2 regions of the Ciceribacter thiooxidans genome follow, and region 1 is predicted to be linked to the other one. Evidence: predicted binding sites of a transcription regulator. Region 1 holds the regulator's gene; the other holds the start of a gene.
The links. Region 1 encodes PhoB, which activates phosphate uptake and scavenging genes when phosphate is short. Its sites were predicted from a motif close to TGTCATNNANCTGTCAT; they were not measured.

Region 1 (7,313 bases):
CCCGCATGGCCTGCAGCAGTTCTGCGTTCGGTACCTTCGCCTTGATGCCGAGCATCAGGCCCTCGCCACGGATATCCTCGATGACGTCGGGGAAGCGGTCGTGAAGCGCTGCGAGCCCCTGCCGGAAGACCAGCGCCACATCTCGCACGTGCTCCAGAAAACCATCTGCAAGAACAACGTCGAGCACGGCGTTGCCGACGGCCATCGCCAACGGATTGCCGCCGTAGGTCGAGCCGTGCGTTCCGGCTTTCATGCCGGACGCAGCCTCCGCCGTGGCAAGACAGGCACCCAGAGGAAAGCCGCCACCGATACCCTTGGCGACGGCCATGATATCGGGCGTGATGCCGGCCCATTCATGGGCGAAGAGCTTGCCTGTGCGCCCGACGCCCGACTGGACTTCGTCGAGGATCAGGAGAAGCCCCTTTTCGTCGCAGATCTGGCGAAGCGCCCGCAGGAACTCATTGGACGCCGTACGAATGCCGCCTTCACCCTGCACCGGCTCGATGAGGATTGCAGCCGTATTATCGGTGATCGCCGCCTTCACCGCCTCGATATCGCCGAACGGCACCTGGTCGAAGCCCGGTGCCTTGGGTCCGAAACCTTCAAGGTACTTCGCCTGCCCTCCCGCAGCGATCGTCGCCAGCGTGCGGCCATGGAAGGCACCCTCGAAGGTAATGATGTGGAACTTCTCCGGGTGCCCCTTCGAGAAATGATAGCGGCGCGCGGTCTTGATCGCGCATTCCAGCGCCTCGGCGCCCGAATTGGTGAAGAACACCTTGTCGGCGAAGGTCGCGTTCGTCAGCCGTTCACCCAGAGTCTCCTGGCCCGGCACCTCATAGAGGTTCGACAGGTGCCAGACCTTTCCGGCCTGCGCCTTCAGGGCCTCGACGAGATGCGGATGCGCATGACCGAGCGCATTCACTGCAACACCGGCCGCGAAATCGAGATATCGCTCACCATTCTCCGCAATCAGCCAAACCCCTTCGCCGCGCTCGAAACGCAAAGGCGCGCGCAGGTAGGTTTCGTAAAGCGGCGTGGCTTCAGCCATGGCGGAACAGCTCCTTCGCAACCGATAGATGTCAAGAACGATCATCCGATTTCCCGGAGAAAAATCCCCGAAAAAATCAAAAATGCCGCCTTTCGGCGGCGGCTGGCACTATCGGCATTTCCCGTTGCGCTGTCAACAAAACTGCGACAGGCAAAGGTTTTTTGTCACGCCGGGACGACTTTCACAGCTTTGATTTTTTGCGCCAACGCCAACCAGCAAGTTGGGGAAAACTTGAAAATCGATTCCCGTTGATTCGTCCGACTCTTGTCACGGAGTCAGCGCCACACTAGGTTAAATTTACATTAAAAGATTGCATGCGGCAGAAATAGTCACCGAAAGTATCGAGGAAGTTTTGTTTCGGATTCGTTCGAAGCAACGGTGACGGATTCTGCCATCAAAATCGCGACGGCGGAGATAATGGCATGAATTGGACAGATGAGCGCGTCGAAAAACTGAAAAGGCTTTGGGCTGAAGGCCTGAGCGCAAGCCAGATCGCCGCGCAACTCGGCGGAGTCAGCAGGAATGCCGTGATCGGCAAGGTCCACCGTCTGAACCTGCCGGGACGCGCAAAGTCCGGCGGCGGCACGGCACCGGCGCGTACGCCGAAACGCCCGGCACCGACCCCTCGTCCGTCGGGCTTTGCTGCACGCGTTCCCACCCGTGCAAACGCCCGGCCGGCAGGCGGCGCCATACTGAAGGAAGAGGGCCAGATCGGTCTCATCCAAGAGGTCCGCGCCGTAACCTCCTCCAACGTCGTGATTCCGATTTCCCGCCGCCTCGGCCTGACGGAACTCACGGAGCGTACCTGCAAGTGGCCGATCGGCGATCCGATGAGCGACGAGTTCCACTTCTGCGGCTGCGAGTCTCTCGATTCCTCACCCTATTGCAGCTATCACGCGAAGCTCGCCTACCAGCCGGTTTCCGAGCGTCGCAAGGCGGAACGGTAAGCTTTCGCCGACACAGCAGAGAAAACGGGCCCCGCGGGCCCGTTTTTTTATACATGAGACGACAGGACCTCAGGCCTCCATCGAGTAGCCTGCCCCGCGCACGGTGCGGATGACGTCCTGCATGTTGGAAAAGTTGAGCGCCTTGCGCAGGCGTCCGACATGGACATCGACGGTGCGTTCGTCGACATAGATGTCGTGCCCCCATACGCCGTCCAGAAGCTGCGATCGGGAGAAGACGCGGCCGGGCGACGACATCAGGAACTCCAGCAACCGGAATTCGGTCGGGCCGAGGCGAACCTCGCGGCTCTTGCGATGAACGCGGTGCGTCTCCCGGTCAAGCTCGATGTCGCCGCAGCGAAGGACACTCGAGAGCACCTCGGGACGCGCGCGCCGCAGCATCGCCTTGACGCGCGCCATCAGTTCCGGCGTGGAAAACGGCTTGACGACGTAGTCATCAGCCCCCGTGGCGAGACCGCGCACCCGCTCGCTCTCCTCGCCGCGCGCCGTCAGCATGATGACCGGCAGGCGTTCGGTTTCCGGCCGCATCCGCAGCCTGCGGCAGAGTTCAATCCCGGAGACGCCCGGCAGCATCCAGTCCAGCAGCAGGAGATCGGGAACCCTTTCCTGGAGACGCAGTTCCGCCTCGTCGCCGCGCGGAATCGTCTCCACCTCGTAGCCTTCGGCTTCCAGATTGTAACGAAGGAGTACGCTCAGCGCCTCTTCGTCTTCGACCACCACTATTCTTGGCTGCATCGCTTGCTCATCCTCCGCAGCGGCATCACTCGGTGACCACGCCGACATCCGTCGTCAGGTCTTCCTTCGGTCGCTCGCCTTCCGGCTGGGCCCCGGTCGTCATGTAGTAGATGGTTTCGGCGATATTGGTGGCATGATCGCCGATCCGCTCCAGGTTCTTGGCACAGAAGAGGAGATGCGTGCAGCTGGTGATGTTGCGGGGATCTTCCATCATGTAGGTCAACAGCTCCCTGAACAGGGACGTGTAGACGGCATCGATCTCATCGTCGCGGTCACGAACCGATTTCGCCTTTTCCGCCGATCGGGTCGAGTAGACGTCGAGAACTTCCTTCAGCTGAACGAGCGCGAGCTCGGAGAGATGTTCGATCCCGCGAGCCAGCTTGCGTGGAATACCGGCGCTCTGGACCGCCATGGCGCGCTTGGCGTTGTTCTTGCCGAGATCGCCGACCCGTTCGAGGTCGCTGGCGATCTTGAGCGCTCCGATGATCTCGCGAAGGTCACTGGCGACGGGCTGACGACGGGCGATGGTAATGACAGCCTTGTCGCCGATTTCGCGCTCTGCTGCGTCCATGATGACGTCGTCGGAGATGACCTTGTGCGCAAGCGCGGAGTCGCCCTGGACCAATGCCCGGACGCTGTCGCTCACCATCTGTTCGGCAAGTCCGCCCATCTCGGAAATGCGGCGCATCAGGTATTTCAGTTCTTCGTCGAAGGCGGAGTAGATGTGTGTCGATGACATGTCGTGATCCTCGAATGAATGCGTCAGCGCGACCGATGACAGGGCATCAGCCGAAGCGGCCCATGATGTAGTCCTGCGTGCGCTGATCGTCGGGATTGGTGAACATCTTGTCGGTATCGTTTTCTTCGACGAGCTCACCGAGATGGAACATCGCCGTGCGCTGCGACACACGCGCCGCCTGCTGCATGGAGTGGGTCACGATGACGATCGTGTAGTTCGCGCGAAGCTCGTGGATCAGTTCCTCGACCTTGGCGGTCGCGATCGGATCGAGTGCCGAACAAGGTTCGTCCATCAGGATGACCTCGGGGCTGACGGCGACGGCGCGGGCGATACAGAGACGTTGCTGCTGGCCACCCGAAAGCCCGGTGCCGGGCGCATCGAGGCGATCCTTCACTTCATTCCAGAGGCCGGCTTTCTGCAATGCCGACGCGACGATGTCGTCCATGTCCGACTTCTTGCGAGCGAGCCCATGAATGCGCGGGCCGTAGGCGACGTTCTCATAGATCGATTTCGGGAACGGATTCGGCTTCTGAAACACCATGCCGACCTTGGCGCGCAGTTGAACCGGATCCACCTTGGGATCGTAGATGTTCTCCCCGTCGATGGAGATGTGTCCTTCGACGCGGCAGTTGGCGATCGTGTCGTTCATGCGGTTCAGGCAGCGCAGGAAGGTCGACTTGCCGCAGCCGGAAGGTCCGATGAAGGCGGTGACCGAACGCGGCGGTATCTCGATGTCAACGTCCTTGATCGCGTGCTTGTCGCCATAGAACACCTGAACCTTGCGGGCCGAGATCTTCGAGTCGTTCATCGTTGCAGCCTTCGTCGTGGTCGTCATTGTAGTCGGCATGTTACTCATAGTCAGCCCTCTTACCAACGGCGCTCGAAGCGGCGGCGAAGAATGATCGCGATCAGGTTCATCATCAGCAGAAATACGAGAAGCACGATGATCGCACCGGACGCGCGCTCCACGAAGGCCGGGTCGCCGCGTTGCGTCCAGTTGTAGATCTGGACCGGAAGAGCGGATGCCGGGTCGAAGAAGCCTTCTGGTGGCCCGGCCGGATACTCACGGACGAACGCCACCATGCCGATGAGCAGCAATGGCGCCGTCTCCCCGAGGGCGCGAGCCAGACCGATGATCGTTCCTGTGAGGATACCCGGCATCGCCAAAGGCAATACATGATGGAAGGTCGCCTGCATCTTCGACGCACCGACGCCGAGAGCTGCATCGCGGATCGACGGCGGCACTGCCTTCAGCGCCGCGCGCGTGGCTATGATGATGGTCGGCAACGTCATCAGCGTCAGTACGAGGCCGCCGACGATCGGCGCCGACTGCGGCAAACCCACGAAGTTGATGAGGACCGCGAGGCCAAGAATACCGAACACGATCGAAGGCACCGCCGCAAGATTGGAGATATTCACCTCGATCAGATCCGTGAACCTGTTCTGCGGAGCGAATTCCTCCAGGTAGATCGAGGCAGCAACCCCAAGCGGCAGTGACAGTACGAAAACGATGAGCATCATATAGGCGGAGCCGATGATGGCGACACCGAGACCGGCGGCTTCCGGACGCGTATCGGAAGCGTCCGGTGCCGTGAAGAACGACCAGTTAAAGTTGGTCGTCAGAATGCCCGCTTCCTTCAGCTTGTCCGCCAGCATCAACTGCTCGGGCGATATGTTCCGGTCGAGCTTGGCGCTCTCCATCGTCACGCGGCCCTTGTAATAGCCATCGATACGGCCGGCGGCGAGAAGATCGAAACGGACGGTCTGGCCGATCGCCGAAGGATCGGCAAGGACGAACCTGCGCAGATCGGCCGGGGCTTCCTTGGAGATCAGTTCTGCGGCTGTCTTTGCATTGACGCCGTCGCCAGCAATACCTTTCGCGGCCATCGCATCCTGGAGAGCCTTCTGGATCAGCGGCGCATAACCGAAGGTGGATACCTTGGCGATCGCCTCCGGATTGCGGTCGCCCGCCTTGTCCAACTTGGCTGGATCGAGAAAAATGTCGAGCGAGACGTATGTCTGCTGGAAGGACGACAGGCCGTTCGACAGGATCGACGCCAGCAGCCCGATGAGGGCGACAATACCGATGATGACGGCGATGCGTCCCATCATCCGGAAACGCGCCTCGGCCGCATTGCGCCGGCGGGTTCTCTCGTCGGCAGCATATAGCGACTTGCCTCTGGCTTCGGCAGACGAGGCGGAGAACGCGGAAATCTCGGTCATTCGTACTGCTCCCGGTATTTGCGCACGATGTAGAGGGCCAGCACGTTCAGCCCGAGCGTCAGGACAAACAAGGTAAGGCCGAGGGCGAAGGCAACCAGCGTCTCGGGGCTGGCAAATTCGGTGTCGCCCGTCAGCTGGCTGACGATCTTCACAGTCACCGTCGTCATCGCCTCGAACGGATTGAGTGAAAGCCTGGCGGTCGCGCCTGCGCCGAGCACCACGATCATCGTTTCGCCAATCGCGCGGCTCGCGGCCAGGAGTACCGCACCCACGATGCCCGGCAGGGCCGCCGGAAACACGACCTGCCTGATTGTCTCCGACTGCGTGGCACCAAGAGCGTAGGAACCGTCGCGCAGCGACTGAGGGACAGCGTTGATAATATCGTCGGACAGGGAGCTCACGAAGGGGATAATCATGATCCCCATGACGATGCCAGCCGTCAGCACCGAAGATGAGGAATTTCCAAGCCCAAGGGGCTGCGCGATCCAGTCGCGCAGAAACGGTCCGACGGTCACGAGCGCAAAGAGACCGTAGACGATCGTCGGGATACCGGCGAGCACTTCGATGGCAGGCTTGACCAGGCTGCGCACGGACGGTCCAGCATATTCAGCGAGATATATCGCGATCATCAGGCCGAGCGGAACGGCGACGACGAGCGCCACCAGCGAAATGTAGAAGGTGCCCCAGAGCAGCGGCAGGATGCCAAGGTCAGAACCACCACGGAACTGAGGGTTCCAGACGGTGGAAAAGAAGAAGTCCCGGGCCGGATAGATCTTGAAGAAAGAGTACGTCTCGAAGAACAGCGACGCGATAATGCCGATCGTCGTGAGAATGGCGATCGTCGACGCTGAAACAAGCAAGGCCCGAACGAAACGCTCGCTGATGTTTCGCGCCCGCAGATCAACCGCGATGCGGCGATACGCCCAGAGAGCAAAACCGACCGAAAGGGCCAAGGCCAAGGCGCCGGCGACGATGTTGCCGGTCTTGGAAATCTGACGGTAGGACTTCGCCGCCTCAAACACCGGCGGCGGAACGTCGTTACCGAGAGCCACACCAATCCCGGCCAGAAGACCGCGGACGTCGGTGACATCCGCCTGCATCTGCGAAAGCTCGCTCTCGCTGATGCCGCCGCGCGCCAGCACCGCGTCAAGGCCATCCGCAATCCGGCGGACGTCAGCCATGACCAGGCTGCGCGCCCCGCCTTCCGGTATTGCGCTGTCGGGGATCATGTCGCTGACGCGCGTTTCGATCAGTAGAGGCTGAACGACCAACCACGCGACAAGCACGACAAGGGCGGGAACGGCCGCGAACAGCGCGACGGTCTGACCATAATAGGCGGGAAGTGAGTGAAGCTTAGCCCGCTCACGCGCCGCGAGAGACACGGCTCGGCGCCGACCGAGAACATACCCGACGGCCGAAATTGCCGCCACGACAAGGACAACGATGCCCGGACTCATCTCGCCAGCAACCTCCAGAAAGAACAAGACCGGCGGCGCGATCACCGCGCCACCGGTCAGAGCGGATTAGTTCAACGCACCCATCGGCGTGCGAGCCTTTACGGCCGCCTGGGTCTTGGCGAGTTCCGGGTCGGGAACCAGGCCGT
Region 2 (7,313 bases), 500 kb from region 1:
TCCCGGCGGTATTTTCTTGCCCTGTGATCACAAACAAGGGCCTCACCCCATCGTGACTTCTCGTTGAAAGCATGAACGAGTATTGCTGGCGTGTGACTATTTGTCGGCTGTCGGCTCGCGACAACGCGCGAGCCGCACAAGCCACCGAGTAAACGGGTTCGATGGAATGACCTCGATTGTGTTCGCCCGCTGTGTCCTGGTTTGCCTGACTTTTACCGGCACCTCCGCAGAGGCCCAGGACGCCGTAGTGCCCCGAGGAGTTATTGAGCTCTTCACCTCGCAGGGCTGCAGTTCCTGCCCCCCGGCCGACGAAGCGTTCGAGAAACTCGTGCGGAAGGGCGATATCGTAGCGCTCGCCTATCACGTCGACTACTGGAATTATCTCGGCTGGAACGATACGCTGGCCACGCCTGAAAATACCGGACGCCAATACGCTTATGCCCGCAGTCTGGGACGTAGCGGCGTCTACACGCCGCAAGCCGTTCTCAATGGCCGCGATCATCTGAAAGGTACTGATGCGGACGAGGTTACGCGCAAGCTGGACGGAATGCGGCAACAGGGGCTCGGTCTTTCGGTGGCCGTCCGCGCAGCGCGCAAGAACGAAGAATTGACGATTACTGTCGGCAGAGGGCAGGGAAAGGCAGACGTCGTCATTGTCTACTTCCGCCGGAAGGAGATCGTCGATGTTCTGAAAGGCGAGAACGTCGGTAAGAAAGTCGCCTATTGGAACAGCGTCACCGACGTTCAGACGGTCGGAATGTGGGAGGGAAACGAACTGCACCTCGTGCTGCCGGCCAAAGTCATGGCAAAGGACAGTAACGACGGTTGCGCCGTCCTACTTCAGACTTCGAGTGATGAAGGAGAGCCGTCCGCCATTCTCGGCGCGACGATGATCATCGGCAACGATGGCACCTAGCCCCTGAGGGGTGGTCCGGCCTAGAAGCATTGGGGGCTGGGGGTAAGGGGTCAATGCGACAGACCGGACCTTTGGCGCGGCGCGCCAACTCAGTAACGCCAGCTTCGGTTGCAAATGGGGCGCTGTTTTGACCAAAATGCGGCGATGGAAAGAAAGGCAGTGTGCTTCACTTATTTGCACACAGGCTTGCTTTTTGTGCTGCCTGAGGCAAACTGTCACCCATCTGTCACAACCGAGAACTCGGGGAAGTCTTGATGAGCGATCAGCCGGATTCGCCGCGCACGGACTCACCGCAGGCAAGCCATTCGGCGCCTATCGTCAGCCTACAGGACTACCGCCAGAGCCGTGATCCGCTTCCGGTCACCTTCCACCGCAAAGAGCTCGATTCAATCCTCTGGATTTATGGACGCATGGTGGGCGAGGGCGAATGGCGTGACTACGCGATCGACCATCTGAAGGACAGGGCCGTCTTCTCAGTGTTCAAGAGGTCCGGCGAACTGCCACTTTATCGCATCGAAAAAGATCCGAAGCTTGCCGCCAAACAGGGCGCCTATTCGGTGATTCACACCAGCGGCCGGGTGCTCAAGCGCGGACACGAACTGGCACAGGTTCTCAAGATCTTCGACAAGAAACTGAAGCTGGTCGAATAGGCTAGCCTGAAAACAGAGATCCCGGGTAAGACATCTCGTCCGGCGCCGTTGCATTGCCTTCACCAAGAGGCAGTTGCATGAGAACGGTGTCGAGCCACCGACCGTGCTTGAAGCCTGTCCCGATCAGTGTGCCTGTCATTTGGAAACCGCACACGGCATGGAGGCGAACAGAGGCGGGACTCGCACCGCCAATGACAGCGACCATTTGTCGGAAGCCGAGTGCCGTGCAGCGCCCGATCAGTTCTCTCAACAACGCTTTGCCGATCCCCCGGCCTTGAGCTTCCGGCGCCAGATAGATCGAATCCTCGACGAGCCACCGGTATGCGGGCCGGGTGCGGAACGCGGACGCATACGCGTATCCGAGAACCGTGCCCACCTGATCGGTGGCGGCGATATGCGGGTATCCCTGCCCGGTTATCGCGGCGAAGCGCGAGGCCATTTCCTCCGCTGTCGGCGGAACAAGTTCGTAGCTGGCGGTGCCAGTGAGCACAGCGTCGGCATAGATCGCAGCTATCGATGAGAGATCCGTCGACTCGGTTTCACGCAGAATGAAAGACATGACTGGAACGCCGGAAAGGGGAAGCAATACCCCATCTTTCACAAACATCACCGTGCCGCAAGATCGGTCTTAGGGCAGACAAGGAAGGGGCCAGGCAGTTCTTCACCGTGCCTTCGTTGAACAGGCTAACTCATCCTAGACAAAAAACGCTTATGTGTGGATGTCCTGTCCTTCGTTTCCCGAAGGAAGATTATGCCGATGACACACAGGCTTCCCGGACCGAGCCACAAGTTTGCATGTTCGGCGTCCGATGGTCGTCTTATCGCAAAGGTCTTGCTCTTCCACTTGACTCCGCCAAAAAACGCCTTAATAGCTCGGCCGGAAAAGGGATTCACTCATGCACCGTCACAGTCTGCAAATTCTTGCGGCGTCCGACCTGGCCCAAATGGCCGGGCAGAGTGCATTTGCCTCCCGTTCATCCGCAACCAAGGCCAAAACGACGACGAAAACCGTCTGACGTCTCTGGCCTCCGCTCTCTCCCCGGCAAGGCCGGGGACACGGAAACAAGGCGATTGCCGCATGTTTCCCCTCACCAGTCGTGGAGAGAAAGAAAGAGAGCAGGAAACATGGGTTTCAAGATTGCAGTTGTAGGTGCCACCGGCAATGTGGGGCGAGAAATGCTCGGCATTCTCGCTGAGCGCGGATTTCCGGCGGACGAGGTTGTTGCACTCGCATCGGCCCGCTCGCAGGGCACGGAGGTATCCTTTGGCGATAAGACGCTGAAGGTACAGAACCTCGAGAACTACGATTTCTCCGACACGGATATCTGCCTCATGTCGGCAGGCGGGACGATTTCGCAGAAATGGTCGCCGAAGATCGGAGCCCAGGGCTGCGTTGTCATCGACAACTCGTCTGCATGGCGCTACGACGCCGATGTTCCGCTGATTGTACCGGAAGTAAACCCGGACGCCGTTGTCGATTTCAAGAAGCGTAACATCATTGCGAATCCGAACTGCTCGACCGCCCAGCTGGTGGTCGCCCTGAAGCCACTTCACGACGCGGCAAAGATAAAGCGAGTGGTCGTATCCACCTACCAGTCGGTATCGGGCGCCGGCAAGGAGGGAATGGACGAACTCTTCAGCCAGACCCGCGCCGTTTTCGTCGCCGATCCGATCGAAGCGAAGAAATTCACGAAGCGCATTGCCTTCAACGTCATTCCGCACATCGACGTTTTCATGGAAGACGGCTACACCAAGGAAGAATGGAAGGTTCTCGCCGAAACCAAGAAGATGCTTGATCCCGCGATCAAGGTCACTTGCACCGCGGTCCGCGTCCCCGTGTTCATCGGACATTCGGAGTCGGTGAACATCGAGTTCGAGAACGAAATCACGGCCGATCAGGCCCGCGACATCCTTCGCGAAGCCCCCGGCTGCCTCGTTGTCGACAAGCACGAGAACGGCGGTTACGTCACGCCGGTCGAGTGTGCCGGCGAAGATGCGACTTATATCTCCCGTATTCGCGAGGACGCGACGGTCGAGAATGGCCTCAACATGTGGGTCGTGTCCGACAATCTCCGCAAGGGCGCAGCACTCAACGCGGTGCAGATCGCAGAACTGCTCGTCAATCGAGGCCTGATAAAGCCAAAGAACGCAGAAAAATAGTGGTCGTTCGCCCCGCCGCCGGCACCAGCAGGCGGCGGGGCACAAAACCTTCACCGAAGGCCGCACTCTCAAGTAACCAACAAGTCTGAAACTACCGCGTGACAGAATCAATGCTGGCTGGCATGTTCGCCGGCAAGGTTCAGGGCGCGGAACACGAGGTCTCCATGCAATTCTCAAAGTTTGCCACGGCCGCTTTTCTGGCAATGGTTATGGGTGGCGCAACGATCAGCACCGCCAGCGCAGCTCAATGCGGCAAGACATCCGCAGGGTTCTCTGACTGGATTCAGGACTTCAAGCAGGAAGCGGCCGCACAAGGTGTAAGTGCAAGGTTGCTGGACCAGGTTTTCGCGACGGTCTCGTATAATACCAACACCATTCGTGCGGACCGCGGGCAGAAGAGCTTCAAGCTTTCTTTTGACCAGTTCATGAAAAAGCGCGGCGGTGCGGTTATTATTTCCCGCGGCAAGGCGATGAAAAAGAACAATGCTTCGTTGTTTTCCAGGATCGAGAGCAGATACGGGGTTCCCGCTGGTCCACTGATCGCCATCTGGGGTATGGAGACTGGCTTCGGGGGATATATGGGCAACGAGCACACGCTCTCTGCCGTCGCCACCCTTGCCTATGACTGCCGCAGAACCGACTACTTCACCGATCAGCTTTATGCCGCACTCCAGCTCGTCGGACGCAAGTCTTTGGCCCTCAATGCCAGAGGTGCCGCCCACGGCGAAATCGGCCAGACACAATTCCTGCCGCGCAATGTCGTCCGTTTCGGTGCCGACGGCGACGGAGACGGGCGCGTCGACCTTGTGCACTCACGCGCTGACGCCCTGGCTTCCACCGCCAATTTCCTGCGCGGTCACGGCTGGCAGGCCGGCGCGGGATATCAACCGGGCGAGTCGAATTTCGCCGCGCTCCAAGGCTGGAACGCGGCATCAGTTTACCAACAGGCCATTGCCTATATCGGGGCACAGATCGACGGGCGGTAACGTAGACCTAAAACTCGAGACGCTCGAAGTCGCGCGTCTCGCGGTTCATGATCCAGAGTTCGCCATTACCGATGTCGAACCAGGCGCCGTGAATATTGAGCTTTCCGCGCTCCTCGAGAATCTTCACGCACGGAAAAGTCTTGAGATTCGCAATCGAATTGCGGATCGAGACACGCTCCAAGGCCGTTTGCCGCTCGCCTGCCGTCATGACGGAGTTCGTCTGAATCTGCTCAGCGGCGGGTTTCAGCAGCCCCATCCACTTGCCGATGAAGTCACCGGGAGAAAGAGGTTCCGCGTTTGGATCGAGCGCGGCGCGAATGCCTCCGCACCGTCCATGCCCCATGACGATGATGTCACGCACCTTCAGCGCTTGCACCGCGAATTCGAGTGCCGCTGACGTCGCGTGATACTGACCGTCAGGCTCATATGGAGGAACCATGTTCGCAACGTTGCGCACCACGAAAAGCTCACCGGGGCCCGCGCCGAAAATGGTTTCTGGCGCTGCCCGAGAATCGCAACAGGCAATCACCAACGTCTGGGGTTTCTGGCCGGTCTCCGCCAGCACACGGTAACGTTCGCGCTCATCGACGTAGCGCCCCGTCATAAAGTTGCGGTACCCGGTAACAAGAGAATCTGGAAAACGCAGCATGTACATTGGATTATAGCGCTCTGAAATGAGATGCAATGCGCACCCGCAACATTCTTGTAGGAGTTGTCGATGTTCCGTTTTCTCCCGTCTTTCACGAAGGAGACGCGGGCTTTAAAGCACGGTGCATAATTCGTCGAACCTGAACAAGCGCCATCGGCGACACTAGGCTCGAGGCATCACTTTCAAGTGTCAGCTCGTCGCTCCCGCGTTTCATCGTCCGCGCCAGCATCTCGTAAACACTCGCAGTCGCCAGTTGGAGTGCGCGCTCGTCGGGCATCCCAGAGAGAAGGCGAGAAAGGAAGACCGCGGCGAAAAGATCACCCGAGCCATTCGGCGAGTTGTCGATCCATCGGTGCTCAGCCAGCAGGGCGTGCCGGCCGGAAAGCAGAAGGTTACCGACCCCGCCCGCCATCATCGGTACCGCCGACGTCACCACCGTTCGCGCCGGACCGAGAGACAGCGCCGCATCGATGATGTCCGTATTGGTTTCGAGTGGGCTCCCCACCATCCAGCCAAGTTCGTACCGGTTGGGCGTTGCAATCGACGCAAGCGGAACCAGGTTGTCGCGGATTCCCTCGGCGGTGTCGTCGGGAACATAGAGACCTCCTATATCCCCCACCACCGGATCGCAGACATAAAGGAGGTCGGGATTTCTCGCCTTAAGCGTCGTGATCAGGCGTGCAACGGAGCGGGTCTGCGCAGCGCTTCCGAAGTAGCCTGTGAGTACAGCGCTCACTTCAGAAGTCCACGGCGCGTCGATCAGGTCCTCGATCATGCTGTCGAAGCCGTCGTCCGGAAAGGAAAGCCGCGTCGCCCTTCCATGTCCCGGATGCCAGGGCAGGACGACGGTCGGCACAGCCCAGACCGGATGCCCGAGCGTTTCCAGCGCAAAAACGGCAGCACGGTTGCCGACAGATCCCCGAACCACGTGACTGGAGATAACAATCACCGCGCCGGCCGGGCTTTTGTTCATGTCTGACATCCCTCACCCATGGTTTTTGTCGTCTAATAGCCACAAAAATGCAAAATCATGATGTTGTTTTTAATTTCATGCCGGATTCGTGTGGAAATTTTACACGAGTCGGTATTAAACACGCGTACACGAGTCACGTTGTAGGCTGGAGCATAAGGGAGGAAAGGCTCAATGGTCGCAAGCAGGAAATCCAAGCGAGATCACAATTGGGATCTGACCCGCCAACAGCTTGGGGAACTGGGGAAGCATTTCATCGATCCCGATATTCTGTTTGGCCGGGCGAGCGCCGACGATCTCGCTCTCTACACGCCTCAGATGCTTGCTTCTTCGGCTGTACGAGCGGCAGACGATGTCGCAGCCTGGGACGGGCAGGAACCGAAGATCACGATCCAGCCTGTCCCCGGCGTTGAGCACTTCGGTACACCGGCGAGCGTGCTCTCGATCGTCGATCGGAACAAACCCTTCCTCTACGATTCTGTGATGGGCGAGGTTACCAGCCTGCATCGCGACATCTTCCTCGCAATTCACCCGATTCTGGTGACGGGGCCGGACAGGACCATCGAGCTCTTCCGGCCAGACAAGCCGACCGATCCAGCGCATCGCGTCAGCTACATTCAACTCCATCTTGCACCGCTCACGAACGAACAGGCCGACGCGCTGAAAAAGCGCCTCGCTTTCGTCCTCGAACAGGTCCGAATGGCTTCCAGTGACTGGCAGGCAATGCTTGCGATCCTGGAGACCTCAATGGAAGAAGTGAGGCAGGTCGCGCCGGGCCGTCGGCAAGCAGAGCGCGACGAAGCGCTGGCCTTTCTCGATTGGCTCAGGAATGACAATTTTACCTTCCTCGGGATGCGCGAATACGTGTACACGGGCGACGGTCCTGACGCCAAACTGGAGCGTGGCAAGGGGCGCGGTCTCGGCATCCTCGCGGATCCGGAGGTTCTCGTTCTCCGTCACGGCAAGCAAGCTGTCACGACGA

Region 2: a site for PhoB is predicted at 1,130-1,146, ahead of H4I97_RS17545 (DUF2794 domain-containing protein). Genes of this name have one in related genera too.

Annotation. Positions count from the first base shown of each region.
Region 1 is NZ_CP059896.1:3,047,970-3,055,282, forward strand. It holds gene H4I97_RS15020 (aspartate aminotransferase family protein) at 1-1,048, opposite strand, end outside; gene H4I97_RS15025 (GcrA family cell cycle regulator) at 1,471-1,995, shown strand; gene phoB (phosphate regulon transcriptional regulator PhoB) at 2,065-2,748, opposite strand; gene phoU (phosphate signaling complex protein PhoU) at 2,774-3,487, opposite strand; gene pstB (phosphate ABC transporter ATP-binding protein PstB) at 3,534-4,322, opposite strand; gene pstA (phosphate ABC transporter permease PstA) at 4,355-5,599, opposite strand; gene pstC (phosphate ABC transporter permease subunit PstC) at 5,707-7,167, opposite strand; gene H4I97_RS15055 (substrate-binding domain-containing protein) at 7,234-7,313, opposite strand, start outside.
Region 2 is NZ_CP059896.1:3,544,925-3,552,237, reverse strand. It holds gene H4I97_RS17550 (DUF1223 domain-containing protein) at 167-916, shown strand; gene H4I97_RS17545 (DUF2794 domain-containing protein) at 1,171-1,566, shown strand; gene H4I97_RS17540 (GNAT family N-acetyltransferase) at 1,568-2,125, opposite strand; gene H4I97_RS17535 (aspartate-semialdehyde dehydrogenase) at 2,692-3,726, shown strand; gene H4I97_RS17530 (lytic murein transglycosylase) at 3,891-4,712, shown strand; gene H4I97_RS17525 (carbonic anhydrase) at 4,720-5,361, opposite strand; gene pdxY (pyridoxal kinase PdxY) at 5,453-6,334, opposite strand; gene H4I97_RS17515 (NAD-glutamate dehydrogenase) at 6,506-7,313, shown strand, end outside.